4 regions of the Rhodopseudomonas telluris genome follow, and region 3 is predicted to be linked to each of the others. Evidence: riboswitches for the same ligand, from Rfam matches in the RefSeq annotation. Region 3 holds a riboswitch; each other region holds the start of a gene.

Region 1 (7,310 bases), on a different contig from region 3:
GCGCCGACGAAGGCGAAGTTCCAGCCGACGCCGATGACGAACAGGGTCGCCCAGAAATGCGGGGCGGAGATGCCCATGATGCCGATCGAGGCGCCCGCCGCTTCCAGCACCAGCCCCAGCGCGACCACGCGCGGCGCGCCGAACCTGGCGATCAGCGAGCCGGTGACGAAACTCGGCGCGTACATCGCCACGATGTGCCATTGCAGGCCGAAGTTCGAATCGCTGACCGGCAAGCCGCACATCTGCATTGCCAGCGGCGCCGAGGTCATCACCAGATTCATCATCGGATAGGCGATGACGCCGCACAGCGCCGCGGCGATGAAGCGCGGCTGCCGCACGATCTGTAGCAGCGGCCGGCCGCCGGCGAGATCGGCCGGCTGCGGCTTCGGCGCATCGACGCTCCACAGCACCGCCATGGCGATCAGCGCCACCGCGGCCTGCACCACGTAGCTGAAGGCGAACAGATAAGGCTGCCAGATCTCCATGGTCCACTGCACCAGCTGCGGACCGAGTACGCCGGCGAACACGCCGCCGGCCATCACCCACGACACCGCCTTCGGGCGATAGTCGGCGCTGGCGCCATCGGCGGCGGCGAACCGATAGGATTGCGCCACCGCGCCATACAGCCCGCCGAGGAAGGTCGCGACGCAGAACAGCGCGAACGAGCCGTACAGAATGGCCAGCGCACCGAGCGCACCGGCAGCCGCGCCGCAGCCGGCGCCGATCATGAACGAGGCGCGGCGGCCATAGCGGCGCGCGATCGCGCCGGTCGGCAGCGTGCCGGCCGCGAGGCCGACCACGTACATCGAGATCGGCACGGTGGCGAGCGCGACGCTCGGCGCCAGCTGCGCGCCGATGATCGCACCGGTGGCGAAGATCACCGCCGCATTGGCGCCGGTCAGCGCCTGCGCGGCGGCGAGCCGCCAGACGTTGGAGCGCGCCCGCGCGTCGTCGGAAATCTCGCAGGTCGCGGTCGCGTCAACCATCGGGTGTTTCGCCCTTCATCCGGCCGGTGCATCGCCGGGCCGTGGAATCGGCCGGCATCATAGGCGGCGACGGTCTGCGATCAACTGCCGCAGGCGCGGCTAACCTATGCGCGGCCTTCCGCTTTCGCCGCTGCGGGCGAAGCCCAGGATGAGATTGTTGGCCGGCATCGCGATGATCTCGGTCAGGCGCAGGCCGTGCTCCGCGCCGAGCTGCTCCAGCTCGCCGACATCGCGCACGCCCCAATCGGGATTGGCGGCGCGCAGGCTGGCGTCGAACGCCGCATTGCTCGGCGCGGTGTGCTGGCCGTCCTGCTTGAACGGGCCGTAGAGGATGAGTTGGCCGTCCGGCCGCAACAGCCGGGCCGCGCCGGCGAACAGCCCCTGCGCCACCGGCCACGGTGCGATGTGCACCACATTGGCGCTGAACGTCGCGGCGAGCGAGGCGGGATCGCCGTCGCTCACCATCCCGGCGGGCCATGCCGGATCGGACAGATCGATCCGCCGCGGCTCCCGGATATTGGCGAGCCCGGAGTGCGCGCGCCATGCGGCGATGCTGCTCAGATGCTGCGGATGGATGTCGCTCGGCCACCAGACGATCTCGGGATGTTGACGCGCGAAGGCGACCACATGCTGGCCGGTGCCGCTGCCGGCCTCCAACACGTCGCCCGCGACGCCGTGCAGCAGGCGCGCGAGCACATCGCGGATCGCCTGCTGATTGCGATGAAACGCGGCGGCATCGAGCCGCCCATCGGATTCGACAGGCCGACCGTCCTTGCCGAATTCGACCACATAGTCCGCCATCGTCACCGCGCCTTGTTGAGCTGGATCAAGCCGCATTGTTACTCGCAAGCAACAGCCGCGGACAATCCCACCGGCGAGCGCAGCAACCGGGCCGGCCACCGCCAACGGCGAATTGACTCCACGCCGTCCGATACTTCTAGTTGAATGTGACGGTTCCTCTCACGAGGATGAAAAGGGAATGCGGTGCGGAGCTTCACGCTCTCAGGCCGCAGCTGTTCCCGCAACTGTAAGCGGTTCGACTTCTGTCGGAATGCCACTGGGACCTCGGCCCTGGGAAGGCGACGGAAGATATCACCCGCGAGCCAGGAGACCTGCCGTCATTCGTGGTCACACGCGAGAGTGCCGGTCGGGAATTGCAGGCATTGGTTTCACCCGCGCAAGCATGGTGATCCCTCGTTCGCTGTGACGTGCCACTGAACGTCCGGCCGAGGTTATCCATGCCGTCTTCTCACTCCGCTGCACCGCGCACGCGCGCGCTGCTGTGCTCCACCATCCTGGCTTCCAGCCTGTTCGCCACGCTCGCGCCTGCGGCCGCGCAGGACATGCTGCCCGCCATCAACGTCACCGCGACGCGCACCTCCGACGCGATCGTCGGCACCTCGAGCACAGTGATCACCGCCGACGACATCGCGCATTCGCCGGCGCAGACCGTGCAGGACATCATCGCGCAGACGCCCGGCGTGCAGACCACGTCGCTGTATGGCGGCGTCAACGGCACCGGCTCGTCGGTCGATTTGCGCGGCTTCGGCGCCACCGCGACCTCGAACACGCTGTTCCTGATCAACGGCCGCCGCCTCAACGACCTCGACCTGCAGGGCGTCGACCTGTCGAGCATCCCGCTGCAGTCGATCGAGCGCATCGAGATCACCCGCGGCGGCAGCGGCGCCGTGCTGTACGGCGACAACGCGGTCGGCGGCGTCATCAACATCGTCACCAAGAGCGGCACCGGCGGCCCGCCCGCGACGTTCCGCGCCGAAGGCGGCGTCGGCTCATTCAACCAGCGACTCGCCGCGGTGTCGGCGGCGTTCAATTCCGGGCCGTGGTCGACCTCTGCGTTCGCCAACGGCGTCCGCTCCGACGGCTACCGCTCCAACAACGCGCTGGAACAGAACAACGCGATCGGCGAACTGCGCTACACCACCGGCGATCTCAGCGCGTTCCTCAACATCTCCGGCGACAACCAGCGTCTCGGTCTGCCCGGCTCGCGGATCGTCGATCCCTCGATCGGCGTCAACCAGCTGCAGACCGACCGCAGCGGCACCAGCACGCCGTTCAACTTCGCCGACAAGCAGGGCGCCAACCTCACCGCCGGCTTCACCAAATCGCTGTGGGACGGCGCCGAGCTGATCGTCGATGGCGGCGTCCGCGACAAGCGGCAACAGGCCGGCTATTTCGGCGACGTGCCGCTGCAGAGCTTCAACGCGAGCTGGTTCGACGCGCATCTCCAGACCTGGTCGATCACGCCGCGGCTTAGCATCAAGAACGCGTTCTTCGGCCTGCCGTCGAAGATCCTCACGGGCCTCGACTATTACGACGCGACCTATGATTCCGACCGCGGCCAGTATCGCGGCACGCCGCCGGTGCACGTCTACAATCTGTCGCAGAAGACGCTGGCCGGTTATTGGCAGCAGACCATCGCCGTGCTGCCGAGCACCGACTTCTCGTATGGCGGCCGGGTGCAGAGCGTGAAGGTCGACGCCGCCGACCGGCTCAATCCGCTGGCGCCGGGCTATTTCGGCGAAGCGCAGGCGCAGCCGCTGAACAGCACCGAGACCCAGCATGCGCTGCATGTCGGCCTCGAGCATCGCTTCAACGACGTGTTCAGCGTGTTCGCCCGCGGAGCGCGCGCGTTCCGCACGCCGAATGTCGACGAGCGCGTCGCCTCGGGTCCGTCTTATGATGCGTTCTTCAATCCGATTCCGGGCACCTTCGCGCTGAAGACCCAGACCTCGGTCGACGTCGAAGGCGGCTTCCGGATCAAGTCCGGCCCGTTCGAGATGCAGACCAGCGTCTACAACATGGATCTGACCAACGAGATCCGCTACGACCCGGTGAACTTCTACAACACCAACCTCGATCCGACGCGTCGCACCGGGGCCGAGACCAGCTCGTCGGTGCGGATCAGCGACAATTTGCTGCTGCGCAGCGGCGCAGCCTATACGCGGGCGACGTTCCGCGAGGGCCCGCTCTCCGGCAACGACGTGCCGCTGGTGTCGCGCTATACGGCGAATGCCGGCGTGACCTGGAACGTCTGGCAGAAATACGTCGTGTTCGATGCCACCGCGCGGGTTTGGAGCAGCCGCTTCATGGACAACGACAATGCCAACGGCCAGGTCAAGATCCCGGCCAACGGCACCGTCGATGTCAAGCTGAGCGGCGAAGTCGACCACTTCTTCTGGTCGCTGAGCGTGATCAATCTGTTCAACGCGCAATATTACGATTACGCGGTGGCCAGCACTTTCACGCCCGGCCGTTACGGCGCGTATCCGCTGCCGGGCCGAACCTATCTGGCCAAGGCTGGCGTGACCTTCTGACCGGACATCACGTCGCGCCACACCGACTATCGTGCATGACAGGCCCCGGCAGCAAAAGCTGTCCCGGGGCCTTTTTTCTTGCTACACCCCGCGCTTCCCAATTCCCCGAAGACAATCGACGTGGACGAATGACGAACGACGAAAATTCCCGCCCCGCTGCACGCTCTGGCGCAGCCGCACAGGAGACCGACAGCGGCCGCGCTGAACGCGAGGCCGCTGCGAAGGCGACTCTCGACAACATGGCCCGGCTGAGGGCGTTGCGTCTGGCGCGCGAGGCCGCCGAACCGCAGCGCGCTCCGACCAAGACCAAGCGCGCCAAGGCCGGCACCGGCAAGACCGCCGGCACGCGCACGGCTGCCGGCAAGTCGGCAGAACCGACGCCGCGCGCGCTGTCGGACTGGCTGGCCGAACAGCAGAAGGGCGGCCACCGCACCTGAAATGCCCGCGCCCTCCGCCCCGCGGGCGGCGCGATGCTGCCTTGTGCAAAATGCGGCCGGTAGCCGCTGATCATGGGCTAGATTGCAACTGTTTCGGTGGCCAAATGGCCGCGACAGGACGACAACGGACCCGAACCGCGCCACGGCGCGTTTCGGCCCCGTGCTGACGGGATCCAAGACGATGATCGGGTGGCAGAAGATCAAGCCCAAAAAGGTCCGCAAGGACAAGGTCGCCGCGACGACGAAAGAAGTCGCGGCCGCCAAGCCGGTGTCCGCGCGGCTGCCGGACGACGATCTCTACGACAGCGGCGACATCTGCGCGCCGGAGCGTGACCGCGACGACGAGCAGCGCGATCTCTAAGCGCGTCTGCGATCCGCCCTGACGGATCGCCGGGTGCGACGTTGTGCGGCAGGCACCCGATGCCTGCCGGCAAAGTAGCCGAAATATCCGCAGATCAGCTGGTTCGGCTCACGCTTATTCCGCCGCGATGAATTCTCCGACGCGTCGTCGACCTTCGCGCCGCGCTGCGGCGTGCAATTTGGATTCAAATGATTTGAACTCATGGCGGCCGCGTGAGAGCGTCGGCCGATCGCCGCGTGCGCCTAATCGGACGCGCGGACGATCACGACAGCCCGCACCGCAGAGTGCGGCTTCAACCAAAGAGAGGAAGTGCCATGACCACCCGCCTCAGCCTGCTCGCGGCCGGCTTGTTCGCCGTCGCAGCGGCTCAGCCCGCCTTCGCCCAGAAGCAATACGGCCCCGGCGTCACCGACAGCGAAATCAAGATCGGCCAGACCATGCCGTATAGCGGCCCGGCCTCGGCCTATGGCGTACAGGGCCACGTCGAAGACGCGTACTACGCCATGATCAACGCAAAAGGCGGCGTCAATGGCCGCAAGATCAAGATGATCAGCCTCGACGACGCCTACTCGCCGCCCAAGACGGTGGAGCAGACGCGGCGGCTGGTCGAGCAGGACGAGGTGCTGGCGATCATCGGCACCATCGGTACGCCGACCAACACGGCGATCCAGAAATATCTCAACGGCAAGAAGGTGCCGCAGCTGTTCATCTCGACCGGCGCGGCGAAGTGGGACGATCCGAAGAACTTCCCGTGGACCACGCAGCTCTACCCGCCTTACCAGATGGAGGGCATGATCTTCGCGAAGTACCTGCTCAAGAACAAGCCCGATGCCAAGCTCGGCGTGTTCTCGCAGAACGACGACGCCGGCAAGGATTACGTCAAGGGCCTCAAGGACGGTCTCGGCGACAAGGCCAAGACGATGATCGTCAAGGAGGTCACCTACGAAGTCAGCGATCCGACCGTCGACTCGCAGATCGTCGCCCTGAAGGCCTCGGGCGCCGACACGCTGTTCACCATGGCGACGCCGAAGTTCGGCGCGCAGGCGATCCGCAAGGTCCACGAGCTGAACTGGAAGCCGCTGAACTTCGTGGTCAGCGTTTCGAGCTCGATCAAGGGCGTACTCGAACCCGCCGGCAAGGAAGCCTCGACCGGCCTGCTCACCGCGCTGGCGGCCAAGACGCCGACCGATCCGCGGTTCGAGAATGACGCCGACGTCAAGGAGTTCAAGGAATTCCTCACCAAGTGGTACCCGAAAGGCGACATCGCCGACGGTTCCACCGTCACCGGCTACATCTCGGCCTATATGACCGTGAAGGTGCTCGAAGCCTGCGGCGACAATCTCACGCGCGACAACCTGCTGAAGCAGGCCACCAACATCAAGCCGACCGAAGCGCCGCTGCTGCTGCCGGGCATCAAGATCTCCACCCGCCCCGACCGCTACGCCCCCTACACCCAGATGCAGATCGCCAAATTCGACGGCAAGAGCTGGGTGCCGGAAGGCGAAGTGTACAACACCGACGGGCCGAGCCAGTAAGCTTAGCCACGAAGTCTCGGTGACTAAGTAGTTCAACGACGACCCCACCACGTCATGGCCGGGCTCGTCCCGGCCATCCACGCCTTTCTTGCCACTGAACTGTAAGACGTGGATGCCCGGGACAAGCCCGGGCAAGACGGAGGCTTGCGAACTACGCCGGCTTGCGCAGCCCGAGCGCCGTCGGCTCCGCAGCGTTCAGCAGCCGCGCACGCTCCGTGTTCGGCCACAGCAGCAGCAGGCCGAGCAGGCCGGAGGCGATCAGCACCGCGCCGTTGATCATGTAGCCGGTCAGATAGCCGTCGTTCACGTTGGCGGCGGTCTGCACCACGCTGCCCATCACCAGCGGCGCGACGACGCCGGCCAGCGTGTACAGCGCGCCGTAGATCGCGATCGCGGCGCCGCGCTGCGCCACCGGGGTGAACTCGGCGATCATCGGCGGACACACCACGTAGATCGACCCGCATAGCCCGGCACCGACCACCAGCGCGGCGATCAGCGCCGCCGGGCTGTGCAGCAGCGGCATCGACAGCAGGATCACGCCGCCGACCACCAGCGGCGCCGCGCCGAGCACGCCGCGCGCCCGACGTGTCGAGACGCCGCGCGCCATCAGCGTCTGCGACAGCCAGCCGGTGAACAGCACCATCGCGGCGCCGAAC
Region 2 (7,310 bases), on a different contig from region 3:
CACCCTCGGCGAACTCTGCGGCGAACCCCAGGCGGTGCGCCCTACGCCGCGTCAGTTTTTCGCCGGCGAGCACGAACTCGACCAGCGCAGCGAGGAGATGTTCGGCGCGCCAGCGAGCGGCCGGGCGACCGCGCTGCTGGTCACCTGCCCGAGCGAGGCCGCGGACGATCCGTCGTTCATGCTCCGGCTCGCCGAGCGTAAGGTCGAGGCGGTACGGATCAATTGCGCGCACGACGACGCTGCGGCGTGGCAGCGCATGATCAACCATCTGCACGTCGCCGAGGAAGCGACTGGCCACCGGATGAAAGTCCTGATGGACATCGCCGGCCCGAAGATCCGTACCGGTGCGGCGCGCGCGCCCGAGGGCCGTGAGCGCATTCTGACCGGCGATCTGATCGCCATCGTCGCCGAAGGCTCGTTCCATCGCATCGATCTCGCTGAGGAGCACTTCGCGATCGAATGCACGCTCAGCGATCCGTTGATCAACAGTGCGGTCGGCGCCCGGGTGTTCGTGGACGACGGCAAGCTTTGCATCCGGATCGAGCGCAAGACGGCGTGGGGCCTGATCGGGCGCGTCACCTCGACCTCCGACAAGGGGCTTCGGCTGAAGCCGGAGAAAGGCCTCAACTTCCCCGACACGCTGCTCGACATCCCGGCCCTCACCGCCAAGGACCGCGACGATCTCGACTTCGTCGCCGCGCACGCCGACGGCATCGAGTTCTCCTTCGTGCAGTCGGTCGCCGACGTCGAGACGCTGCAGGCCGCGCTCGCCGAGCGCCGCCCCGACGACTGGCGCGAGCTGTCGCTGGTGCTGAAGATCGAGACACCCGAAGCGGTCGCCAATCTGCCGGACATTCTGGTGCAGGCGGCCGGCCAGCAGCCGACCGCAGTAATGATTGCGCGCGGCGATCTCGCTGTGGAGATCGGTTTCGCCCGTCTGGCCGAAATGCAGGAAGAGATCCTGTGGATCGGCGAAGCCGCGCATGTTCCAGTGATCTGGGCCACGCAGGTGCTGGAGCAACTGGTGAAGAAAGGCACGCCCTCGCGCGGCGAAATGACCGACGCCGCGATGGCGGCGCGCGCCGAATGCGTGATGCTCAACAAGGGGCCGTATCTGTTCAAGGCGATTACCGAGCTCGACAATTTGCTCGGCCGCATGGCCGTCCACCAGCACAAGAAGACGCCGCAGCTCCGCAAGCTGCAGAGCTGGGGCTAATTCAAAACTGGTATCAACCTGAGGTTGATTTCAATGTTCGCCTATCGTTCCATTGCCCCAGAGCTCAAGAGCTCGCGTGACTGGTTGCGTGGGGGCGTTCGATGGGAGTTCGCGGACTTTGCGCGGCGCTGGCCGTCGCGTTGCTGAATCTCGCCGGCTTGGCGCCGGCAGGAGCGCAGTCACCGACCGAACGGATCGACGCCGCACTGCAGAACATCACCAGCATCGTCAGAGCCGACCGCGTCGGCTACGCGACCATCTGGGATGGCAACAAATACGTGCAGTGCCGGCGGCTCCCCAATCGCGACATGCGCTGCGAGGCCGCGGGCGTCACACTACAGCCCTCGCTCGCGCGGGTGCTGAATGCGGAGCGTCAGTCCCGCCTCGTCGCCCTCGCCTGGGTGCTGGATCCGGCGTTCGGCAACTACACGCGGACGTTTCCCGGCGATATGCCGACCTCACAGATCGCCGAACATGTGCTCAAGGCGCTGACCGAGGCCTATCTGATCAACATTCCGGACCTCGAATTCGGCACCGCCTGGGTGGTCGACATCCCCTGTCCGCCGCGCAATGGCCCGTCGCAAAACCTCGCCGGCATGATCAACGATGCCAAATCGATGCTACCCACCGCCCTGCTGAGCTGCTCCTACAAGGCGCCGGCGGCGCCGCAGCGGGCCGAGACGCTGGACGCGCTGCTCGCGCTGTACGGTCCGAGTACGACGGCCGAGATTCAGCGTCTCCGCATCAACGCCACCCAGCGCGTGCATGTCGTGTTCGACAGCGGCATCGGCTACATTCAGTGCATGCCGGAGATGCCGCCGGTGGCGCTGTATTGTGAGGCACAGTCGGCCGAGCGTTGGCCGGCACTGACCGCCGTGCTGACGCCCGACAAGATCGCTCGCCTGACCACAGCCGGCTACGCCGAGCCGGGGCGCGCCCCAAATTACAGCAAGAGTTATCCCTTGACGCTGGCCGACGGGGCGATCGCCACCGAGATTCTGACGCTGCTCCACAGCGTCTACGGTTACACAGGCTCGACCCGGCTGAAGATCCGCACCGAATGAAGCGCGATCATCGCCGCAATTGACAGCGGCAGCCACGCAGGCCCTAAGACGGAGCGCCGAACGCTCGCGCCGCCCGGCGCGAGCGCTGCAAGGGCGCGTGGGAACAGTCACCCGGGGTCGCGGTGAGTTCGTGTTGGGATGTGGTGGTGGTCGGAGGCGGCATTGCCGGGCTCTGTGCGGCGCTCGCCGCGCGGCGCACCGGCGTCTCCGTGCGCCTGCTCGACAATGCGCCGGTCGCCATGCGGGGCGGCAACGCACGCCATGCCCGAAACTTCCGGGTCGTGCACGGTGAGCCGACCCCGTACGTGCCGGACAGCTATCACGCGTCCGAATTCCTCGCCGAACTCGGCAGCGTGACCGGTGGCACGGCCGACCAGACGTTGGCTGAGCGCATGGTCTCCGGCTCCGAGACGCTGGTGCCATGGCTGATCGAGAACGGCGTCGCCATGCAGCCGCCGTCGCTCGGCGTGGTGCCCTATTCGCGCCGCACCGTATTTCCGCTGGGCGGTGGCAAGGCGATGATCAACGCGCTGTACCGGCAAGCGGCTGCGCTGGACATCGCAATCAGCAGCAACAGCGAGGTTCGTGCGCTTCGCGACGTCGCGGACGGCGGATGGATCGTCGAGATGGCGGGTAGCGCGCCTGGAGAGTCCGTGATCGAAGCGCGCGCGGTGATCGTCTGCGCCGGTGGCCCCGGTGCCGATGCCGCATGGCTGCGGGCGCACTATGGAAAATCGGCTGACGGCCTCATGCTGCGCGGGACGCCGTACGCGGACGGCCGGATGTTGGATCATCTGATCGGGTTGGGTGGATGCGCGGTCGGTGAGCCCACGGTTTGCCACATGGTGGCAGTAGATGCGCGCGGGCCGCGCTTCGACGGCGGCATCGTCACCCGGATCACCGCGATCCCCTGCGGCATGGTGGTGGATCGCTTCGGCGCGCGGATCGATGCGATCGGCGCCGGTCAGGAGCCGACGCACTACGCGCGTTGGGGCCCTCGGATCGCGGCATGCGACGATCAGATGGCCTACCTCATTCTGGATGCGGACGGGCTGCAACGCGCCGCGCCGCAGGCCTTTGCGCCGATCGAGGCCGAGACGATCGCGGCGCTCGCGGCGGCGCTCGACTTTGAGCCTGCCAAGCTCGCGGCGGCCGTGGCCTCCTTCAACGCAACGCAGCCCACTGGTGCTCGCCCGCTGATCCGGGCGCCGTTCGCAGCCTATCCGATGCGCGCCGGCATCACCTTCGTACACCATGGCGTCGCGGTGGATGAACGCTTGCGCGTGCGGTGGGCGGACGGACGCGCCAACGCCACGCTGTATGCCGCGGGCATGATCATGGCCGCCAACGTGCTGCGCCGCGGTTATCTCGCCGGCCTCGGCATCACGTTATCAGCCGTGTTCGGCCGTCTCGCCGGTGAGGAGGCGGCGCACCATGTCGCCCGATGATCTGACCGCCGAGGCCGAGCGCCAGCTTCGAATCTGCACGGCCTGCATGTATTGCGACGGCCTGTGTCCGGTGTTCCCGGCGATCGACAATCAGCATCGCTTCGAACTCAGCGACCTCGCCTATCTCTCCAATCTTTGCCACAACTGCCGCGGCTGCTGGAGCGTGTGCCAGTACACGCCGCCACATCCCTTCGCCATCAATCTGCCGACGACGCTGGCCGCGCTCCGCCAGCGATCCTACGCGGACTATCTGTGGCCGGCTGCGCTTGGCCATGCGTTCCGCCGTCCCTTCCTCAGCATCGCTGTCGTGGTCAGCACCGCGCTGCTGTTCACGCTGGCCGCGGTGCTGCTCTCAACCTCTCCCGCCGAACTCTTCGGCGCCGATGATAGCGCCGGCGCGTTTTATCGGGTGCTGCCGTGGCCAATGATGGCGGGCGCCGCCGGGGCATCGCTGCTCTGGGCGATGCTGTGCATCGCCCTGGCCACGGTGCGCTACTGGCGAGCGACTGCGCCGCCGCTCCCGACGAACGCGATCCTCCAAGCGCTTCGCCCTGCATTCCGCGACATCGTCACGCTGCGCCATCTCGGCGGCGGCGGCCCCGGATGCACCGATATCGATGAGCGCCCCTCGCATCAGCGCCGGATCGCGCACCACGTCATGGTCGCCGGCTGCATGGGCACCGTGCTCTCGACTGTCGTGGCGGCGATCTATCACAAAGGCTTCGGCTGGCTCGCGCCCTACCCGCTGCTCAGCCTGCCGGTGATGCTCGGCGGCGTCGGCGGGCTGGCGATGCTGGTGGGCATCGGCGGCCTGCTGACGATCGAGCAACGCGCCGACAGGCAGCCGTCCGATCCGCACGAGGCGCAGCTCAACGTCGCCTTTCTGATCCTGCTGGCGCTCGTCACCCTCAGCGGCCTCGCCGTGCTGGCGCTGCGCGAGACCGCCGCGATGGGCCTGCTGCTGATCCTGCATCTCGGCCTGGTGTTCGGCTTCTTCCTGGCACTGCCGTTCACCAAGGCGATCCACGCGCCTTTCCGGGCCGCAGCGCTGCTGCGCGCGGCGGCTGAAGCGGCGATTTCCAGGCCAACGGCCCGCAAGCCGGGCGACTGATCGGCTCATGGCCGTCCGCAGCGCTCCGTCTTGATCCATCGCAAGCGGGTGCGAAATTATTACGCCGAAACGACCGTCGGCCGGGCGGTAAGCTCGATTGACACCCCGTGGTTTTCAGACCAAACATCGGCCTGCCGACGGTTCCTGTCTTCGGACGGGACGAAGAGGGAATATCGGAAGCCGGCATCCTGCTCGGATGCGACGTGCCGAAGCTGCCCCCGCAACTGTGAACGGCGAGCCATCGCAACACGCCACTGGATGTTTCCGGGAAGGCTGCGCTGGCGACGACCCGTGAGCCAGGAGACCTGCCGTCGCCTGCTGATTGACGCCATTCCGGGCGGGGTGTTCCGGGGTGAAGTTCGGCCGTTCGGAGTGCAGGTCCGTTCGCCGGTTTCGCATCATCGCAGCGCGCGATGATCAACCGACGGATACGGCGCAATGCCGCTTTCGATTGTCTCGTCCGATGAGCGCGCCGGATCCGATCCGGCGTCTGCGCTCGCGCGTCCGGCCGATCTCGTCATGATCTCCTGTTCGGATGCCGAGCTGGCGCGTTATGCCTTGGCGTGGCATGGCGCCGGTTGCGATCTGCCGGCTCTGTATCTTGCAAAGGTGCAGCGGCTGCTGCCACATCCGGAGGCTGACCTCCGCGCCGCCATCGCGACCGCCCGCGCCGTACTGATCCATCTCCCGCATGGCCTCGACGATTGGCGCCGCGGCATCGAGGGCGTAGCAGCCAGCGCCCGCGACCGGCGGATCGCGCTCGCCGTTGTTGCGGCAGCCGACCCGGCAGATCCGGCACTCGATGCGCTCTCCAACCTGCCGCGCACCACGCTGCGCCGACTGGCGGCGCTGTGCCACCGTTCCGATGCGCGATCGGCTCGCGCGGTGCTCACGCAGTTGTCGCTGGCCGCCGGCCTGCCAATCGCGCCGTGGCTCGACGCGCCCACCGACGCGGTCCCTGAACTCGTCCGCGGAGAAGCGCGATGACCTACGTCTACGAGACCGACGGCGATGCGATCTATCGCCAGTCCTTCGCCATCATCCGAGCCGAGGCCAAGCTCGCGCGCTTTGCGTCCGATGCCGAGACGATCGCGGTGCGGATCATTCACGCCAGCGGCATGGTCGATGTCGCCGACGACATCGTGTTTCATGGCGACTTCGTCGCCGCCGGCCGCGCCGCACTCCGGGCCGGCGCGCCGATCCTGTGCGACGCGCAGATGGTCGCCAATGGCGTCACCCGCAAGCGGCTGCCGGCCGACAACGATGTGATCTGCACGCTGAGCGATCCCCGCGTGCCGGGACTCGCCGCTGAGCTGAAGACCACCCGGTCGGCCGCCGCGCTCGAACTCTGGCGCGAGCGTCTGGACGGCGCGGTGGTGGCGATCGGCAATGCGCCGACCGCGCTGTTCCGCCTGCTCGAGATCCTCGGCGAGCCCGGCGCGCCTAGACCCGCCGCGATCATCGGAATTCCCGTCGGCTTTGTGGGCGCCGCGGAATCCAAGGAAGCGCTGCTCGAAGCTGCTCCAGTCCCCTGCGTGGTGGTGCGCGGCCGCCGCGGCGGCAGCGCGATGGCGGCAGCGGCCATCAACGCGCTGGCGAGCGAACGCGAATGAGCAAGCCGACCGTCTACGGCGTGGGCGTCGGCCCCGGCGATCCGGACCTAATGAGCGTACGCGCCGCGCGGCTGGTCGGCGCCGCCAAGGTCGTCGCTTACTTCCGCAAGGCCGGCCGCGCCGGCCACGCGCGCACCATCGTCAACGGCCTGCTGGCGAGCGACGCGATCGAGGAGCCGCTCGACTATCCGGTGACCACCGAGATTGCGCTCGACGATCCGGCCTATGCGGCGACGCTGCGCAGCTTCTACGAAGAATGCGTCGCCCGGCTGTCGGCTCACGTCGCAAGCGGCCGCGACGTCGTCGTGCTGTGCGAAGGCGATCCGTTTCTGTACGGCTCGTTCATGCATTTGTATCACCGGCTGGTCGGCACGGTGCCGGTCGTGGTGGTGCCGGGCATCTCCGGCATGGCGGCATGCTGGACCGCGAGCGGCACGCCGATTACTTACGGCGACGACGTGCTTTGCGTGGTGCCGGCGACGCTGCGCGCCGAGCGGCTCGCCGAGGTGGTGCGCACCAGCGACGCCGTGGTAATCATGAAGCTCGGCCGCAATCTGCCGAAGGTGCGGCGCATCCTGCAGGACGTCGGCCTGCTCGACCGCGCCATCTATGTCGAGCGCGGCGCGATGGCCGGCGAGACCGTGCTCCGCCTCGCCGACAAACAGACCGACGAGGCGCCCTATTTTTCGATGATCCTTGTCCACGGCCAGGGACGACGGCCATGAGCGGCTCGCTGATCGTCGTCGGCCTCGGCCCCGGCGCACCGGAACTGATCACGCCGGAAGTCACCGCCGCCCTCGCCGCCGCAACCGACCTGGTCGGCTACGCGCCCTATGTGGCGCGCGTCGACGCTGGACG
Region 3 (7,310 bases):
CCAGCCAGAACACCGGCGCCACCACGCCATCGGAAAAGTTCTCCGCGCAGGATTCGATCGCCGCGCGGCACACCCCCGCCTCGTCCAGCACCTGCGGATCGCGACCGACGATCAGCGACACCTTTTCCCGTGCCGCCTCGAGCCCGCCTTGGGCGAACGCATCGCGGACCCGGGCGACGTGCTCGTACAGACTCCGCTGCGCGATCAGCGTCGAGGCCAGTACGCCGAGCGCGATCCAGCTGCCCCAACTTTGCCTCAAGGGTACCTGCAGCAAAAAGCCGATCGCACCCGACAGCACGACGAGCAAAACCACCACCAGAATACCGGCCAGCTTCCGCCGCCCCTCGGACCACGTATCACGATTTAGCGTGCGATCGAGCCGGCCGATCAGCGCACCCATCAGCACGACCGGATGCGCCATCCGCTTCCACAGCCAGTTGGGGTCGCCGATCAGCGCGTCGATGAGCAGCGCGACCAGCACGATCAGCAAGGCATGAGTATCGATCAGCATGTCAGCGCTCCACGCGCGAGAGTTCGTCGGTGAGGCGATCGAGCGCATCGGCGAGCATCGGCCCACCGCACACCGTCAGCTTCTCGGCAATCGCGATGCGCTTCGACGCAGGATAGACCTTTTCCAGCGCGGGATGCAGCACGAAGGCGCGGCCTTCGTCCTCGGCGAAGTCGCTGTCTTCGGAAATCAGCAGATAATCCGGCTGCAACGCCACCACGGCTTCGAGGGTGGCGAAGCCGCCGTATTTGATGCCGAGCGCGCCAGCGGCATTGACGAGGCCGACTGTATTGAGCAGCGAGTTGATCAAACTATCGCTGCCCGACACCCAGCCACGTCGCTCCAGCGGCAACACACGAAACGGCTTGTCGGACGCGGCTTTCCGTGCACGCGCGACCGCGGCATCGATCCGCGCATTGGCGGCGTCGGCGCGGTCGGGATTGCCGACGAGGTCGCCCATCTTGCGGATCTGCGCCTTGACCTCGTCGAGCGTGCGGGCCGCGTCGAACGTGACGACACGCTGGCCCTGCTGCTGCAGCAGCTCGCGGGTCGCGCGTTTGGTGAAGCGGCCCATGACGATGATGTCCGGCTTCAGCATCAGCACGTCCTCGGCCTCGCCGGATAGTTTCGGGAAGCTGGCCGCTTGGCTCGCAAGAAACGACCGCGCTTCGTCGCGGGCATAAGGGCTGAGGCCGAGGATTTGCTCCGGATCGGCGAGCGTCATCAGCAGCTGATCGGTGCAGACATTGATCGAGGCGATGCGCGGCAACGGCGCGGCATGCGCAGCCCATGGCAGACCGGCCGCCAGCGACGCAACGACGACGAGCCCGCGCCACGCGCTCACATCAGACTCCCGCCCACGGCAGGATCACGCCGCTATCCTGATAGTCGGCCCGATAGGCGCTGACGCGGAACACTTGTTGGAGCACCTCGTCCGACAACGCCTCGTGCGGCGTTCCCTGTGCGGCGAGCCGCCCCGACGCCATCACCAGCACCGTATCGGCAAAGCGCGCGGCCAGACCGAGATCGTGCGTCACCACGATCACCAGCGTGCCGGCATCGGCGGCCTTGCGCAGCGTCTGCATCACGTCGAGTTGATAGCGCGGATCGAGCGAGGCCGTCGGCTCGTCGGCCAGCACCACCGGTGCTTCGACCGCCAGCACGCGCGCCAGCGCGACACGGCTACGCTCGCCGCCGGACAGTTCGGTGACGACGCGATCGGCAAACGGCGCGACGTCGGTCGCCGCCATCGCGCGCGCGACCGCGTCGGCATCCAAGGGCGACAACCGCGCCGGATCCGTGGCTCCGTGCGGGAAGCGACCGAGCGCGACGACGTCGCGCACCGGCAGCGGCCAATGCACCAGATGGCCCTGCGGCAGATATCCAAACCGCCGCGCGCGTTCGCGCAGCGGCAGCGCCGATAGCAAATCGCCAGCGATACGGACATCGCCCTCGGCCTCGATCAGCCCGGCCAGCGCACGCAGCAGCGTGGTCTTGCCGGCGCCATTGGGGCCGACCAGCGCCACCAGATGGCCTTTCGTCAGCTCGAGCGAGACGCCGTGCAGCACGGGGCGGCTGGACAGCGCGACGCGCAGATCGCGTGCGGTAAGAAAGGCGGTCATCCAAGCCCTCCGCCCAGCGACCGTCGTTCGCGCACGATCAGATACAGGAAGAACGGCACGCCGATGATCGAGGTCAGCACGCCGACCTTGATATCCGTGGTGGCTGGAATGATCCGCACCGCGATATCGGCGGCGAGCAGCAGCGCCGCGCCCGCGAGCGCGCTCGGGATCAGCAGCCGTGCCGGATCGTGGCCGATCAGCGGACGCACCAGATGCGGCGCCACCAGGCCGATGAAGCCGATCGTCCCCGACACCGAGACCGCGCCGCCGACACCGAGCGCGACGCCGATGATCACGATCAGCCGCAACCGCGCGACATCGACGCCGAGGCTCTGCGCGGTTTCCTCACCCAAGCTCAGCGCCCGGAAGGCCGCGCGTTGAGTCAGCAGCAGCGCCCCACCGACCACGATGAACGGCAGTGCCAGCATGACGTGGCGGAAACTGCGGTCTTCCAGCGAGCCGAGCAGCCAGAACGCGATCTCGAGACTGGCGAATGGATTACGCGACAGGTTCATCACCAGCGCAGTCGCAGCGCCGGCGAGGCTGGAGATCGCGAGACCTGCCAGGATCAGCAGCAACAGGCTGGCGCCGCGTCCTGCGACAGCGAGTAGCGCGAACACCGAGACGAACGCCATGCTGATCGCCGCGACCGGCAGCGCATAGGAGCGCACATCCGCCCAGCCCAGCGCGATGATCAGCACCGCGCCGAACGCCGCCGATTGCGGCGCGCCGAACAGCGATGGCGACGCCAGCGGATTGCGCAGCAGCCCCTGCAGCGCAGCGCCCGACAGCCCGAGGATCGCGCCGATCGCCAGCGCCAGGATGGCGCGGGGCAGCCGGATCTGCTGCACGATGATCTGCTGCACATCACCGCCGCGGCCGATCAGGCCGTCGATCACCGCGAGCGGCGACAGCTTCACCGGGCCGACGCCGAGCGAGCCGATCGCCAGCACGGCGACGACGAACAGCAACGCGGCGGTGACGACCGCCGCGCGCGAGGAGCGATGCGAAACGATGGCGATCAAACGCTCATTCCCGTGCGCCCGAGACGCGCGCGTCGAGCCGGTGATAGCCGTTCAGCCGATAGATGATGGTGGAGATGATCCAGCTGGCGACGAACAGCGCGACGATGCCGTAGCCGAGCGCGCCGAAATTCTCGTTGAGCTCGGTGATCCATTCCCAGAACGCGCCTTCGAGATGCAGCCGGCCGGCCAGCAGGCCGAGCGTCTCGATGCCGCCGATCACGATGGCGACCAGCACCGACACCGAGGTGATGGTCATGTTGTAGTACAGCTTGCGCACCGGATTGCGATAGGCCCAGCCATAGGCGCCGAGCATCAGCACGCCGTCGAGCGTATCGACCAGCGTCATGCCGGCAGCGAACAGCGCCGGGAAGATCAGGATCGACCAATGCGAGATGGTGCCCGCATTGTTGGCGGCGAGGCCGAACAGGCTGATCTCACTGGCGGTCTCGAAGCCGAGCGCGAACAGCAGGCCGATCGGATAGAGCTGCCAGCTCTTCGAGACGAAGCGAAACAGCGGCCGAAACAGCCGCGCCAGCCAGCCGCGCTGCTGCAGCAGATGATCGATGTCGTCATCGTGCACGACCTCGCCAGCCCGCACCTTTTTGAACGCGCGGTAGACGCCGCTCAGCACCGACAGATTGGCCAGAGCAATCGCGAACAGGAACAGCGCCGAGGCCGAGGTGCCGATGATGCCACCGATCTCGCGGTAGCCGGCGAACCGTTCGGTGAGCGAATTGGCCGCCACCGCGATCGCCAGCGACGCCACCAGCACCACGGTGGAGTGACCGAGAGCGAAGAAGAAGCCGACCGCGACCGGGCGTTTGCCCTCCTGCATCAGCTTGCGGGTGACGTTGTCGATCGCCGCGATGTGATCGGCGTCGAGCGCGTGGCGCAGGCCGAGGCTGTAGGCCAGCACGGCGGTGCCGATCAGCACCGGCTGGCCGGCGAAGGCGGTGAGGGCCCAGGCCCAGGCGGCGATATTGGCGATCACCAGGCCGCCGAGCACGGCGACCAGCCGGACGCGGAATCCGTCCGGACGAGCGACAGCGACTGTGGGAGGAGCGAGTATGTCTGACATGAGAGTCCCCGAACGGTGAGCAGCTTCCTGTCACCCATGCGGCGGACCGCCCCAGCCGCGCGCACCGCACGCTGGAAGATGACGTGGCTCAGGCCGGTCTCCTGGCTCGCGGGTCGTCGCAATCCCTCGCCTTCCCGGCCCTCGCTTGGGTCAGTGGCATGATGAAGGATCGCTCGCCGCCTACAGTTGCGGGCGCAGCGCCGGCTTGAGACACCCCAAAAGGCGTCTGCACCGGCTTCCCTGTGCCGGACGATTCCCGGCACACCTGAACGGAACGATCAAAGGCGGGCGGACCTGCTTTGTCAATCGCCGCCTTGGTCTGGGCGCGGTGGGGTCAGGCCGGCGTGCTGAGCTTGAGGCCGATCATGCCGGCAACGATCATCGACAGGCACAGCACGCGCAGCGCATTGGCGGGCTCGCCATACAGCGCCATGCCGACCACGATGCTGCCGGCGGCGCCGATGCCGGTCCACACCGCATAGGCGGTGCCGAACGGCAGCGACTTCAGCGCGATACTCATCAGGCCGAAGCTGGCGGCGATCGCCACCAGCGTGCCGAGCGCGGGCCAGAGCTTCGTGAAGCCGTCCGAGTGCTTTAGTCCTAGCGCCCAGACGATCTCCATCAGGCCCGCGGCAAGCAGCGCGAGCCACCCGGTCATGCAGGGCGTCGCGTCGGCAGCGTCAGCACCGCGGCCTGGGCGTAGCCGCGATACGGCCGGTCGAAGCTCAGTCCGGCGCCAGTGCGCACCGCGATCTGTGCCAGCGTCGCCTCGAGCTGATCGCGCGGGGTGACGCCGAACAGCGCCAGCCAATGCTGCAGCGCGTGGCGGGCGAAACCAGGCAACCCGGACTGATCGCCGAAATCGACGATATGCAATTGTCCGCCCGGCTTCAGGCTCGCGATCGCATGTTCGATCACCGCAACCCAATCCGGAATCATCGACAGGCTGTAGGAGATCATCACCCGATCGAACGCCACCGGCTGGCCAAACACGCCTTGCGCGGTGAAGTTAGTCGCATCGCCATGCGCCACCTTGGCTCGGCCATTGAGGCCAGCACGCGCGATGGCGCCGATCGCCGAGGTCAGCATCTCGGTCGAGACGTCGAAGCCGTAGAACCGCGCCTCGGGGTAGCGCAGGGCAGCGGCGACCAGATTGCGGCCGGTGCCGCAGCCGATTTCGAGCACATGGCCGCCGGCGGGCGGCGCCAGGCTGCTGATCAGCTCGTTGCGACCAAGAAGATAGTACCGACGGGTGATATCGTAGATGTGCCGCTGATAGCGATACATCCGGTTCATCCGCGTCGTCGCGTCGACCGGCCAGGACGGATCGACTGTGAGTTCAGACCGGACCATCGTCATGGAATGCACCCTCGCGCAGGTGGAATCGTCCGCTCTCCATCCGATTTTGCGACGACAGGGTGATGACAGCCGGCAGTTCCAGGACCTGTTTCAACTCCTGCTCCAGACCTGCCGACTGTCGCAAAACTGCATTGCTACGCGGCTATTCTCGACCGATGACCGAGTCGAGGACGGTATGAATACGCAGCAACTCATCGCGGACGCGGTCCGCAACAGCAAGGATCGCAGCGAGTCAACGATCTGGGACCGACTGTTTTCGATCTGGTTCCGACGGCTGGTCTACACCCAGATCTGGGAAGACCCCGAGGCGGATCTTGCTGCGCTGCAACTGCCGATCGGCTCCACCATCGTGACAATATCGTCGGGCGGCTGTAACGCGCTGTCCTACCTCACCGCCAAGCCGGCGCAGGTGTTCGCGGTCGATCTCAACGAGGCGCATCTGGCGCTGCTGAAGTTGAAGCTCGCAGGGCTGCGCGCGCTGCCGGACTACGACCAGTTCTGGCGCTTCTTCGGCGAAGGCGAAGCCGACGACAACGCCGACCTGTATCGCCAGCGCCTGCGGCCGCAACTCGACCGCGATGCGCGCAGCTACTGGGACGAACGCGACTTCCGCGGCCGGCCGCGCTATCGTTACTTCACCGACGGCTTCTATCGGCACGGCGCGCTCGGCAGCTTCATCGGCTTCGCGCATCTGCTGGCGAAATTCGCCAAGATCGACCTGAAGGCGCTTCTCGAAGCGGCGCCGGATTCGTTGGAGCGGCAGGATGCGTTGCAGCGCGTCGACCGACTGTTCCATTCGGGATTCGCGCGGCTGTTGACACGCACGCCGGCGCTGCTGTTCAGCCTCGGCATTCCGCCGCAGCAGCGCGACCTGCTCGGCGGCAATCAGCCGCTCAACGAAGTGCTGCATCAGCGCCTGCTGCGCCTGATCAACGTCTATCCGAACGAGACCAATTACTTCGCCTGGCAGGCGCTGAGCCGGCGCTATCCGGGCCCCGGTGACGATTGCCTTCCGCTGTATCTGCAGCGCAGCCGCTACGCGCGGATGCGCTCCGGCGCCGGGCTGATCATTCCGGTGCACGAAAACCTGCGTGTCTTTCTCGAAAGCCTGCCGGCCCGACAGATCGACGCCGTCGTGCTGCTGGACTCGCAGGACTGGATGGCGCCCGAGGAAATCCGCGCGCTGTGGGACGCGATCGATCGGTCCGGCAAGGATTCGGTGCGGGTGATCTTCCGCACCGCCGGAGCGGAGTCACCGCTCGAGACCGAAGCCTTGTCGCCGCTGCAGCAGGTCTGGCACCGCGACGCGGAACGCAGCGCGATCGGCTTCGACCGCGACCGCTCGGGCATCTACGGCGGCTTCCATTGCTACGCACGCCGGTCCGCGAGTGTCGCCTGACCGCCGCGGACATGACCCGAAAGAGGCACCCGGTTTGATTCAGCTCAATCCGGAACTGTCATAATCGGCTACTTAGATACCTGACGATGCTTGGCGCGATGCTATTGTTCGTTGCGCGCGGGGCTTCGTCTCTCCCCTGACTGGCCCCGCACTTCCGATGCCGCAATCGGGAGGCGGGGTTTTATCTACGAGACGTCGCGCAGCGCGCGCCGTCCGCCGTTCCCGCCGACCTTGCCGGCGGCCGCCCATTGGGGCAAAAGTCCCTCCTCTTCAAGAATTTCCGAGGGACGGACTTGATCGACAAGCTCGAGCTGCTGCT
Region 4 (7,310 bases), 1.1 Mb from region 3:
AGGACAGCCATCGCAGCACTTTCGACAGCCGTGCGATCTTGCCGCCGTAGGGCGGGTAGAGATCGGCGAAGCGGTTGTAAGGCGAGCGATAGAACACCGGCTTGAGCTGGCTGAAGGTGTTGAAGCCCCATTCGCCGTGATACGCGCCGGTGCCTGAGGCGCCGACGCCGCCCATCGGCTGGTTCTGCTGCGCGAAGTGCACCAGGCAGTCGTTGATGGTCACGCCGCCCGAGACGGTGCGGGCCAGCACCTCGTCGCGTGCGGCCTCATCGGTACCGAACCAGTACAGCGCCAGCGGCCGGTCGCGGCCGTTGATGAAGCGGATGGTCTCCGCCGCATCGTCGGTGCCGAGGATCGGCAGCAGCGGGCCGAAGATTTCTTCCTGCATGATCTTCATGTCGGACGTGGCGCCCAGCACCAGCGTCGGCGGAAACTTGCGACGGCTGCTCCACGCCGCATCGTCGGCTGAGGCGGGCTGCAGCAGCGTCGCGCCCTGCGCGGCGGCGTCGTCGACCAGCCCCTTCAGCCGCGCATAATGCCGGTCGGCGACGATCGAGGTGTAGTCGGCGTTGGCCGGATCGCTGCCGAACATCCGGGCCATCGCGGCGCGGATCTTCTCCGCCAGCGGCTCGACCTGGTCGCGCGGCGCCAGCACGTAGTCCGGCGCGATGCAGGTCTGGCCGGCATTCATCAGCTTGGCATAGGCGATCCGCGGCGCGACCTCGTCGAGATCGGCGGAGCGGTCGACGATGGTCGGCGACTTGCCGCCGAGCTCTAGTGTGACGGGCGTCAGATTGCGGCCGGCGGCCTCGGCGACGATGCGGCCGACGCGGGTCGAGCCGGTGAACATCAGATGGTCGAACGGCAGCCGCGCGAACGCCTCGGCGATGCCGTCCTCGATCCCGGTCACCACCATCTCGTCGGCGTCGAATTTCGCCGCGACGGTCTCCTGCAGCAAGGCCGAGAACGCCGGCGACAATTCGCTCGGCTTGATCATCACCCGGTTGCCCGCCGCCAGCGCCCCGATCGCCGGCGCGATGGTGAGCTGCAGCGGGTAATTCCACGGCGCGATGATGCCGACCACGCCGAGCGGCTGCGGGATCAGCCGGTTCTGTCCCGGCCAGAACTGCAACTCGGTCTTCACCTTGCGCGGCGTCATCCAGCGTTTGACGTGCTTGGCGGTGTGCTTGATGTCGCCGAGCAGACTGAGCGTCTCGGCGATCAGCGTTTCGACCGCGCAGCGATGGCCGAAATCAGATGAAATTGCCTGCTCGAATCGCTTCTCGTTGTCCGTCAGCAGGCTGCGCAGCCGCGCCAGCCGATCGAGTCGCAGCTCCAGTGTCGCGGGCGCCTCGTCGCGGGAGCGATCGAACATGCGGTGAAAGCTGTCGTGCAGGGCATTGGCCCCGAAGCCGGTCAACGGCTGGTCCATGGTGCGCTCCCGTTTCGGCCGATGTTGATGTTTTAGGCCGATTTTGACGAAGTCTTGCAGGGACACGGTCCGCCCGCAACCGCATCCGGTTCCGGCCGTCATATAATCTTGAAAATCTGCGTCGCGGGGCTTCCCAAATCCCCCGTGCGTTGCTAGACACCCCTCGCGCCCCGGGCACTGCCCCGGGCCCCTTCTCAGGAAGCTTCCGGGAGGATCGATCGACGCTCTTGGGCGTTGATGGTCTTCGGTTTTCTGAAGAAAGCGCAAAGGTTTAACGCGGGGTGGAGCAGCCCGGTAGCTCGTCAGGCTCATAACCTGAAGGTCATAGGTTCAAATCCTATCCCCGCAACCAAATTGAACCCCGGTCCTCAGCGGCCGGGGTTCTTTTTTGCGCCTTACGCTTTGGCCTTGCCGCCCCTGCGCAGCAGATAGATGTCCATCACCCACCCCTTCGCCTCGCGCACCTGCCGCCGGGTGCGGCTGATGTCGGCGGCGACGTCCTTGAGCGGGCCGGAGATCAGGACTTCGTCGGCGAGGCCGAGATTGGCGGCCCAGTAGATCTCGAGGTCGGCGGGGTCGATCTTGGCGAAGGTCTCGTCGCCGTCGAGCATCACCACGGTGCTGTCGGCATCGATCGGCAAACCAGCCGCGAGTTTGCGGCCGGTGGTGATGGTGATCGGCTCGCCGATGCGGTTGAGCGCGATGCGGTGCCGCGCCGCCAGCGCCTGCACGGCGGTGATGCCGGGGATGATCTCGTAGTCGATCGCCAGCCCCTGCGCGCGCAGGCGATCGAGGATGCGCAGCGTGCTGTCGTAGAGCGACGGATCGCCCCACACCAGAAACGCACCGCACGCGCCGTCCGCGAGTTCGCTCGTCAGCAGCGCTTCGTAGCGCGCGGCGATGCGGGCGTGCCAGTCGTCGACCACCGCGCGATAGTCATCGCCGGCCGGTGCGCGCTGCGGGATGTCGATGCTGACGAAGCGGGTGTCCGGAGACTTGATGAAACGTCGGCAGATCTCTTCGCGCGCGGTTTTCAGTTCGGCCTTCTCGGCGCCCTTGTCGGGCAGGAAGAACACGCTGGCGCGGTTCAGCGCCTCGACGGCCTGCAGCGTCAGGTAGTTGGGATCGCCGGGGCCCATGCCGATCAGGAGAAGTTTGCGCATCGGCGGGAAGTCCTATTGCTTCGTGATGAGCAGAGATTCCGGGTTCGCGCGCCAAGGGCGCGCGCCCCGGAATGACGTTGGGGATGGCGTGTGCAACTAACCATGGCCGGCTAGCGCCGCGACGCCAAGCAGCAAGCCGATCTGCGTGAGTTGTTCTGTCGCGCCGAGGACGTCGCCGACATAGCCGCCGATCAGCCGTGCGGCGGCCAGCGCGGGCAATGCGCCCAGCGCGACGGCGCCGATCAGTCCGCAGGCGGCGGCGCCGGGTTCGGCGGCGATCAGCCACGCCAGCCCGAGCAGCGTCAGCAGCATGGCGACGATGGCCTTCGCCGGATCGAGTCGTTGGTCCGGATAGTTCAGCTTCGCGGTCGCGACATTGCCCGCATAAGGCAGCATCGACATCGCGGCCAGGATACCGGCGCGGCCGAGGCTGTGGCTGGCGACCAGCGCGGCGGCGCCGACCCAGGGCGGCAGTGTCGCCAGCGCGGCGATGCGAATGATCAGGCTGGCGATCAGTGTGACGGCGCCGTAATTGCCGATCCGGCTGTCCTTGATAATCGTCAGCCGCTGCTCGCGCGTGCGGCCGCCGAACAGCCCATCCGCGCTGTCGGCAATGCCGTCCTCATGCAGCGCGCCGGTGAGCGCCACGCCGGCGATCACCGACAACACGGCCGGCACCAGCCCCGACCAGATCGCCGACGTCGCGATCAGCACGCCGCCGCAGAAGAGGCCGATCAGCGCGCCGACTAGAGGAAAGTACTTGGCGGCGGGGAGCAGCCAGCCATCGTCGAACTGCGCGGCGCGCGGCGCTGGCAGGATCGTCATGAATTGCAGCGCGTTGAAAAACGGGCGGAGTGCGGGCGTCACTGCGTCTGTCCAAGGCGGCCGGCCAGCACGTCGGACAAGTCCGCCAGCTCGGTCAGAATGCCGGCGGCCGCCCGCACCAGCGGGATCGCCATCAGCGCGCCGGTGCCTTCGCCGAGCCGGAAGCCGAGATCGAGATAGGGCGTCGCCGCCATCGCCTCCAGCAGTACGGCATGGCCGCGCTCGGCCGAGCGATGCGAGAACACGCAATAGGCCCGCGCGGCCGGATGCAGCCGCACCGCGACCAGCGCGGCGGCGCTGGCGATGAAGCCGTCGATCACCACCGGCCGGCGCTTGGCCGCGGCGGCCAGCACAGCGCCGGCCATCATGGCGATCTCGTAGCCGCCGAATTCGGCCAGCACCTCGAGCGGCGCGCTCGCTGCCGTGCGCGCGGCCGCCTTTTGCGCGATGGCGCGCTTGTGCAAGACGCCAGCGTCGTCGAGCCCCGCGCCGCGGCCGACGCAATCGCCGATCGGCGTGCCGGTGAGGCGATGCGCGATCAGCGCCGCCGACGTGGTGTTGCCGATGCCCATTTCGCCGATCGCCACGATATCGATGCCGCCGTCGATCGCGTCGGACACCAGTGCGATCGAGGCGCTGAGCGCGCGGCGGGCGTCGTCGATGCTCATCGCGGGCTCACGACTGGCATTGCGCGTGCCGTAGCCGATCTTGCGGTCGATCAGTCCGGGATGCGGTGGCACATCCGCCGCAATGCCGGCGTCGACCACACACACTTCGGTCGCGGCGGCTTTCGCCAGTACGTTCATGCCGGCACAGCCCGCCAGATAGGCCGCGACCATCGCCTGCGTGACGCTCGCCGGGTAGGGCGAGACGTGGTCTTCGGCGAGGCCGTGATCGCCGGCGAACACGAACACCATCGCACGATCGGTGCGCGGCGGCGCCGGGTGCCAGATCAGCCCGAGCTGGACGGCGAGGTCCTCCAGCCGGCCGAGCGAGCCCGGCGGCTTGGCCTTGCCGTCGATCCGGGCGCGGAGCGTGGGTTCAAGCGAGTTGTCGACGGCGGAGACCGCCAAGGTCGCGAAATGGTCGAGGGGAGCGTGCATGGTACGAATTCGTCGAGGCAAGATCGTTCGGATGCGGAGCGGGCGACACGGCCCAGCGGCAGATCGCGTCGCGCCACCGCGCGCGCATGCGCAGAGGTCGGCGATCAGGCGCGGCTGTTGTGGGGACGGACTACGTCGGAAGCGGATGCGGCATCGGAACGTCCTTCTTCGACCCACCGTCGAATGGCATTGCGCAGATCTCCGGCCGGTCTCCTGGCTCGCGAATGTTGTCCCGATCGCCTTCCCGAGGCCGGAGAATGGCCGCAGTGGCTGGTGTGATCGGAGACGATCCGCTTACAGTTGCGGGGGCAGCCGCGGCCTCGGCGATCGCTCGCCTCACCGCATTCCCGTTTCACCCTTTCGAGAAAGGGCACCGAAGATGCCGCACAAGAGCACGCGGCACCGCCCGGCGCAACATTAGTTGCCACCGTCGGGCGCGCGTTCAGACGAAGGTGCAACGGCGCCGGGCGAGCGCGCCGCCGGCGCATTTTAGGAGCGCCCGGATGCGAAGCGGTTGATCGGCATGCCGCGATTCTGCTCTAAGTCGCCGCCAAAGCTGTGAGAGGATCGGCCACGCGGCGTCCGGCATCGGATCGGGCCGCCGTGCAGAGGGAACTGGATCGCTTGAAATCGCTCGGCATCATCGTCCTGCTCGCCTTGGCGGTTTTCGCCTACGGCCTGTACACCGACATCACCCTGACGCGTTGCGTGCGGGGATCGGTGACGGCCATGTTCGGGCTTTGCGCCAAAGGTGACTGATCGCGGCCGAGGCCGCTTCCACGCAAACCGGCGGCCGGCGACGCCGTATCTGTGCGGCATCGACTGGAGCTTGCGTTTATGACCGTGGCGAACAGCGACTCGTTCTACGACCGCGTGCCGGTGTTCTCCGGGTTCGCCAACCTGATGGACCCGGCGCTTTACGCCTCGGTGCCCGACGATTGGGTGGTCGGGACGGCCGACATCGTCAATTCCACCGGGGCCATCGCCGCGCAGCGCTACAAGGCCGTCAACATGGCGGGCGCCTCGGTGATCGCGGCGATTGCCAACGCGCTGCAGGGTCGCGATTTTCCGTTTGTGTTCGGCGGCGACGGCGCGAGCTTCGCGGTCGCGCCGCACGATCTCGCCGTGGCCCGTGATGCGATGGCGGCCGCGGCCGCCTGGGTCCGCGACGAACTCGAGCTGACGCTGCGCATCGCGTTGGTGCCGGTCGCAACGATCCGGGATCGCGGGCTCGACGTCCGCATCGCGCGGTTCGCGCCGTCGCCGCATGTTCGCTACGCGATGTTTGCGGGCGGCGGTCTCGGCTGGGCGGAAGCCGCGATGAAACGCGGCGAATTCCTGATCGATCCGGCTCCTGCCGGGACGATGCCCGATCTCAGTGGTTTGTCGTGCCGGTTCGAGACGATCCCGGCGGCCCACGGCGTGATCCTGACGCTGCTGCTGGTGCCCACCGTCAGCGCCGACAGCGCGGCGTTTCGCGCGCTGGTCGAACAGGTGGTGGCCCTGACCGAGCGCAGTCCCGACGCCGGCCGGCCCGTGCCGTCTCAGGGGCCGACGATGCGATGGCCACCCGCGGGCTTCGAGCTGGAAGCGCGGGCAGCCGGCGGCGGTCCGTTGCTGCTGCGCCGCGTCGGCGTTCTGCTCTGGACGCTGTTCGTCTATGTGATCATGCGGTTCGGCATCAGCTTCCGAGGCTTCGTGCCGCAAACCTATATGGCGCAGGTGCCGGAGAATTCCGACTTCCGCAAATACGACGACGGATTGCGGATGATCCTGGATTGTCCGCCCGATGTCGCCGACGCGCTGGAGCAGCGGCTGGCGGAGGCCGCCGCCGCGGGCATCGCCCGTTACGGCGTGTTTCGCCAGGACGCGGCGATGATGACCTGCTTCACGCCGTCGGCGGCGCGCAGCGATCATGTGCATTTCGTCGACGGCGCAGGCGGCGGCTATGCCGCCGCGGCGGTGGCGCTGAAGGCGATGCGCGCGTGAGGCGCGCCGCCGATCGTCAGCGTCCCTCGAAGGTCCAGTTCTCGCCGCCGCACAGCGAGCCGACGCAGCCCTCGACATGCAGCGAGGTCGGGCCTGTGTGCGACAGGTTGGCCTCGTAGGTCTTGCCGTCGTCGGCGTTGTAGATGTGGCCCGACCATTTGCCCTGCGACACCGGCCGCATGTCGCCGAAGATCTGCAGCCCGATCACCGGGCGTGAGGCGCGGGCCGGATCCGGGTTCTTGTCGTCGACCTGCGGCTTGCCGGTGTTGGGATCGATCGGCTGCTTCAGCCAGATGATCGTGCCGCACAGGGCCGGGCCACAGCTCTTGATACGCACCTTGGCGTCGCCGGCCTGAGTCAGCCAGGTGCCCTGCGGGCCGGGCGCTGATTGCGCGAGCGCAGCGGCAGGCGCCAGCGCAGCGAGCAATGCAGCGGCGAAGAGTGCGGATCGGGTGGTCATCTATCCTCCAGGCATCGTCCAGTGCGCAGCACGTCGCGTCGGTGCGGTGCAGCGCATGCCTTAGCAGAGGAGCCGGATTCGTGGCAAAGGCATGACGGACACAAACAGACACAAGATACGGAGGTCCGCAGGATTCATTTGACCCAGCGTGTCAGATGAATCGCCGTCACGGTGCCCAGCCCGTAAACCACCATCGCCGCCGTCACCAGGGCGAACAGCGTCCACGACGGCGCGCCGCTGATCATCAGCGCGGTGCCGCCGATCGCCACCAGCATCAGCCGCGCGCTCGCGGCGAGCACCGGGCCGCCGACTTTCGCGGCGCCCTGCGAGGCGAAGTA

Evidence for each region. A riboswitch is a leader RNA that binds a small molecule or an ion and turns the genes downstream of it on or off. The one in region 3 is predicted to bind cobalamin.
Region 1: linked by a shared signal. The riboswitch ahead of ACFFJ6_RS10545 (TonB-dependent receptor) and the one ahead of ACFFJ6_RS00320 (HoxN/HupN/NixA family nickel/cobalt transporter) in region 3 are both predicted to bind cobalamin.
Region 2: linked by a shared signal. The riboswitch ahead of ACFFJ6_RS18590 (hypothetical protein) and the one ahead of ACFFJ6_RS00320 (HoxN/HupN/NixA family nickel/cobalt transporter) in region 3 are both predicted to bind cobalamin.
Region 4: linked by a shared signal. The riboswitch ahead of cobT (nicotinate-nucleotide--dimethylbenzimidazole phosphoribosyltransferase) and the one ahead of ACFFJ6_RS00320 (HoxN/HupN/NixA family nickel/cobalt transporter) in region 3 are both predicted to bind cobalamin.

Annotation. Positions count from the first base shown of each region.
Region 1 covers NZ_JBHLWM010000004.1:135,747-143,056, reverse strand. Annotated here, with positions in the region: gene ACFFJ6_RS10555 (MFS transporter) at 1-986, opposite strand, end outside; gene ACFFJ6_RS10550 (DUF938 domain-containing protein) at 1,086-1,787, opposite strand; cobalamin riboswitch at 1,921-2,120, shown strand; gene ACFFJ6_RS10545 (TonB-dependent receptor) at 2,225-4,321, shown strand; gene ACFFJ6_RS10540 (hypothetical protein) at 4,450-4,758, shown strand; gene ACFFJ6_RS10535 (hypothetical protein) at 4,940-5,119, shown strand; gene ACFFJ6_RS10530 (ABC transporter substrate-binding protein) at 5,434-6,654, shown strand; gene ACFFJ6_RS10525 (MFS transporter) at 6,806-7,310, opposite strand, start outside.
Region 2 covers NZ_JBHLWM010000008.1:197,584-204,893, reverse strand. Annotated here, with positions in the region: gene ACFFJ6_RS18610 (pyruvate kinase) at 1-1,216, shown strand, start outside; gene ACFFJ6_RS18605 (hypothetical protein) at 1,318-2,280, shown strand; gene tcuA (FAD-dependent tricarballylate dehydrogenase TcuA) at 2,427-3,728, shown strand; gene tcuB (tricarballylate utilization 4Fe-4S protein TcuB) at 3,715-4,839, shown strand; cobalamin riboswitch at 4,961-5,166, shown strand; gene ACFFJ6_RS18590 (hypothetical protein) at 5,278-5,826, shown strand; gene ACFFJ6_RS18585 (precorrin-8X methylmutase) at 5,823-6,452, shown strand; gene ACFFJ6_RS18580 (precorrin-2 C(20)-methyltransferase) at 6,449-7,177, shown strand; gene cobJ (precorrin-3B C(17)-methyltransferase) at 7,174-7,310, shown strand, end outside.
Region 3 covers NZ_JBHLWM010000001.1:62,394-69,703, reverse strand. Annotated here, with positions in the region: gene cbiB (adenosylcobinamide-phosphate synthase CbiB) at 1-511, opposite strand, end outside; gene ACFFJ6_RS00335 (ABC transporter substrate-binding protein) at 513-1,352, opposite strand; gene ACFFJ6_RS00330 (ABC transporter ATP-binding protein) at 1,354-2,130, opposite strand; gene ACFFJ6_RS00325 (FecCD family ABC transporter permease) at 2,127-3,152, opposite strand; gene ACFFJ6_RS00320 (HoxN/HupN/NixA family nickel/cobalt transporter) at 3,160-4,233, opposite strand; cobalamin riboswitch at 4,308-4,517, opposite strand; gene ACFFJ6_RS00315 (DMT family transporter) at 4,568-4,891, opposite strand; gene ACFFJ6_RS00310 (class I SAM-dependent methyltransferase) at 4,888-5,592, opposite strand; gene ACFFJ6_RS00305 (BtaA family protein) at 5,768-6,991, shown strand; gene ACFFJ6_RS00300 (LysR family transcriptional regulator) at 7,285-7,310, shown strand, end outside.
Region 4 covers NZ_JBHLWM010000001.1:1,193,784-1,201,093, forward strand. Annotated here, with positions in the region: gene ACFFJ6_RS05450 (coniferyl aldehyde dehydrogenase) at 1-1,432, opposite strand, end outside; tRNA gene ACFFJ6_RS05455 (tRNA-Met) at 1,708-1,784, shown strand; gene cobF (precorrin-6A synthase (deacetylating)) at 1,828-2,595, opposite strand; gene cobS (adenosylcobinamide-GDP ribazoletransferase) at 2,692-3,462, opposite strand; gene cobT (nicotinate-nucleotide--dimethylbenzimidazole phosphoribosyltransferase) at 3,459-4,523, opposite strand; cobalamin riboswitch at 4,710-4,916, opposite strand; gene ACFFJ6_RS05475 (hypothetical protein) at 5,127-5,282, shown strand; gene ACFFJ6_RS05480 (DUF3095 domain-containing protein) at 5,361-6,512, shown strand; gene ACFFJ6_RS05485 (DUF2147 domain-containing protein) at 6,529-6,972, opposite strand; gene ACFFJ6_RS05490 (MATE family efflux transporter) at 7,107-7,310, opposite strand, start outside.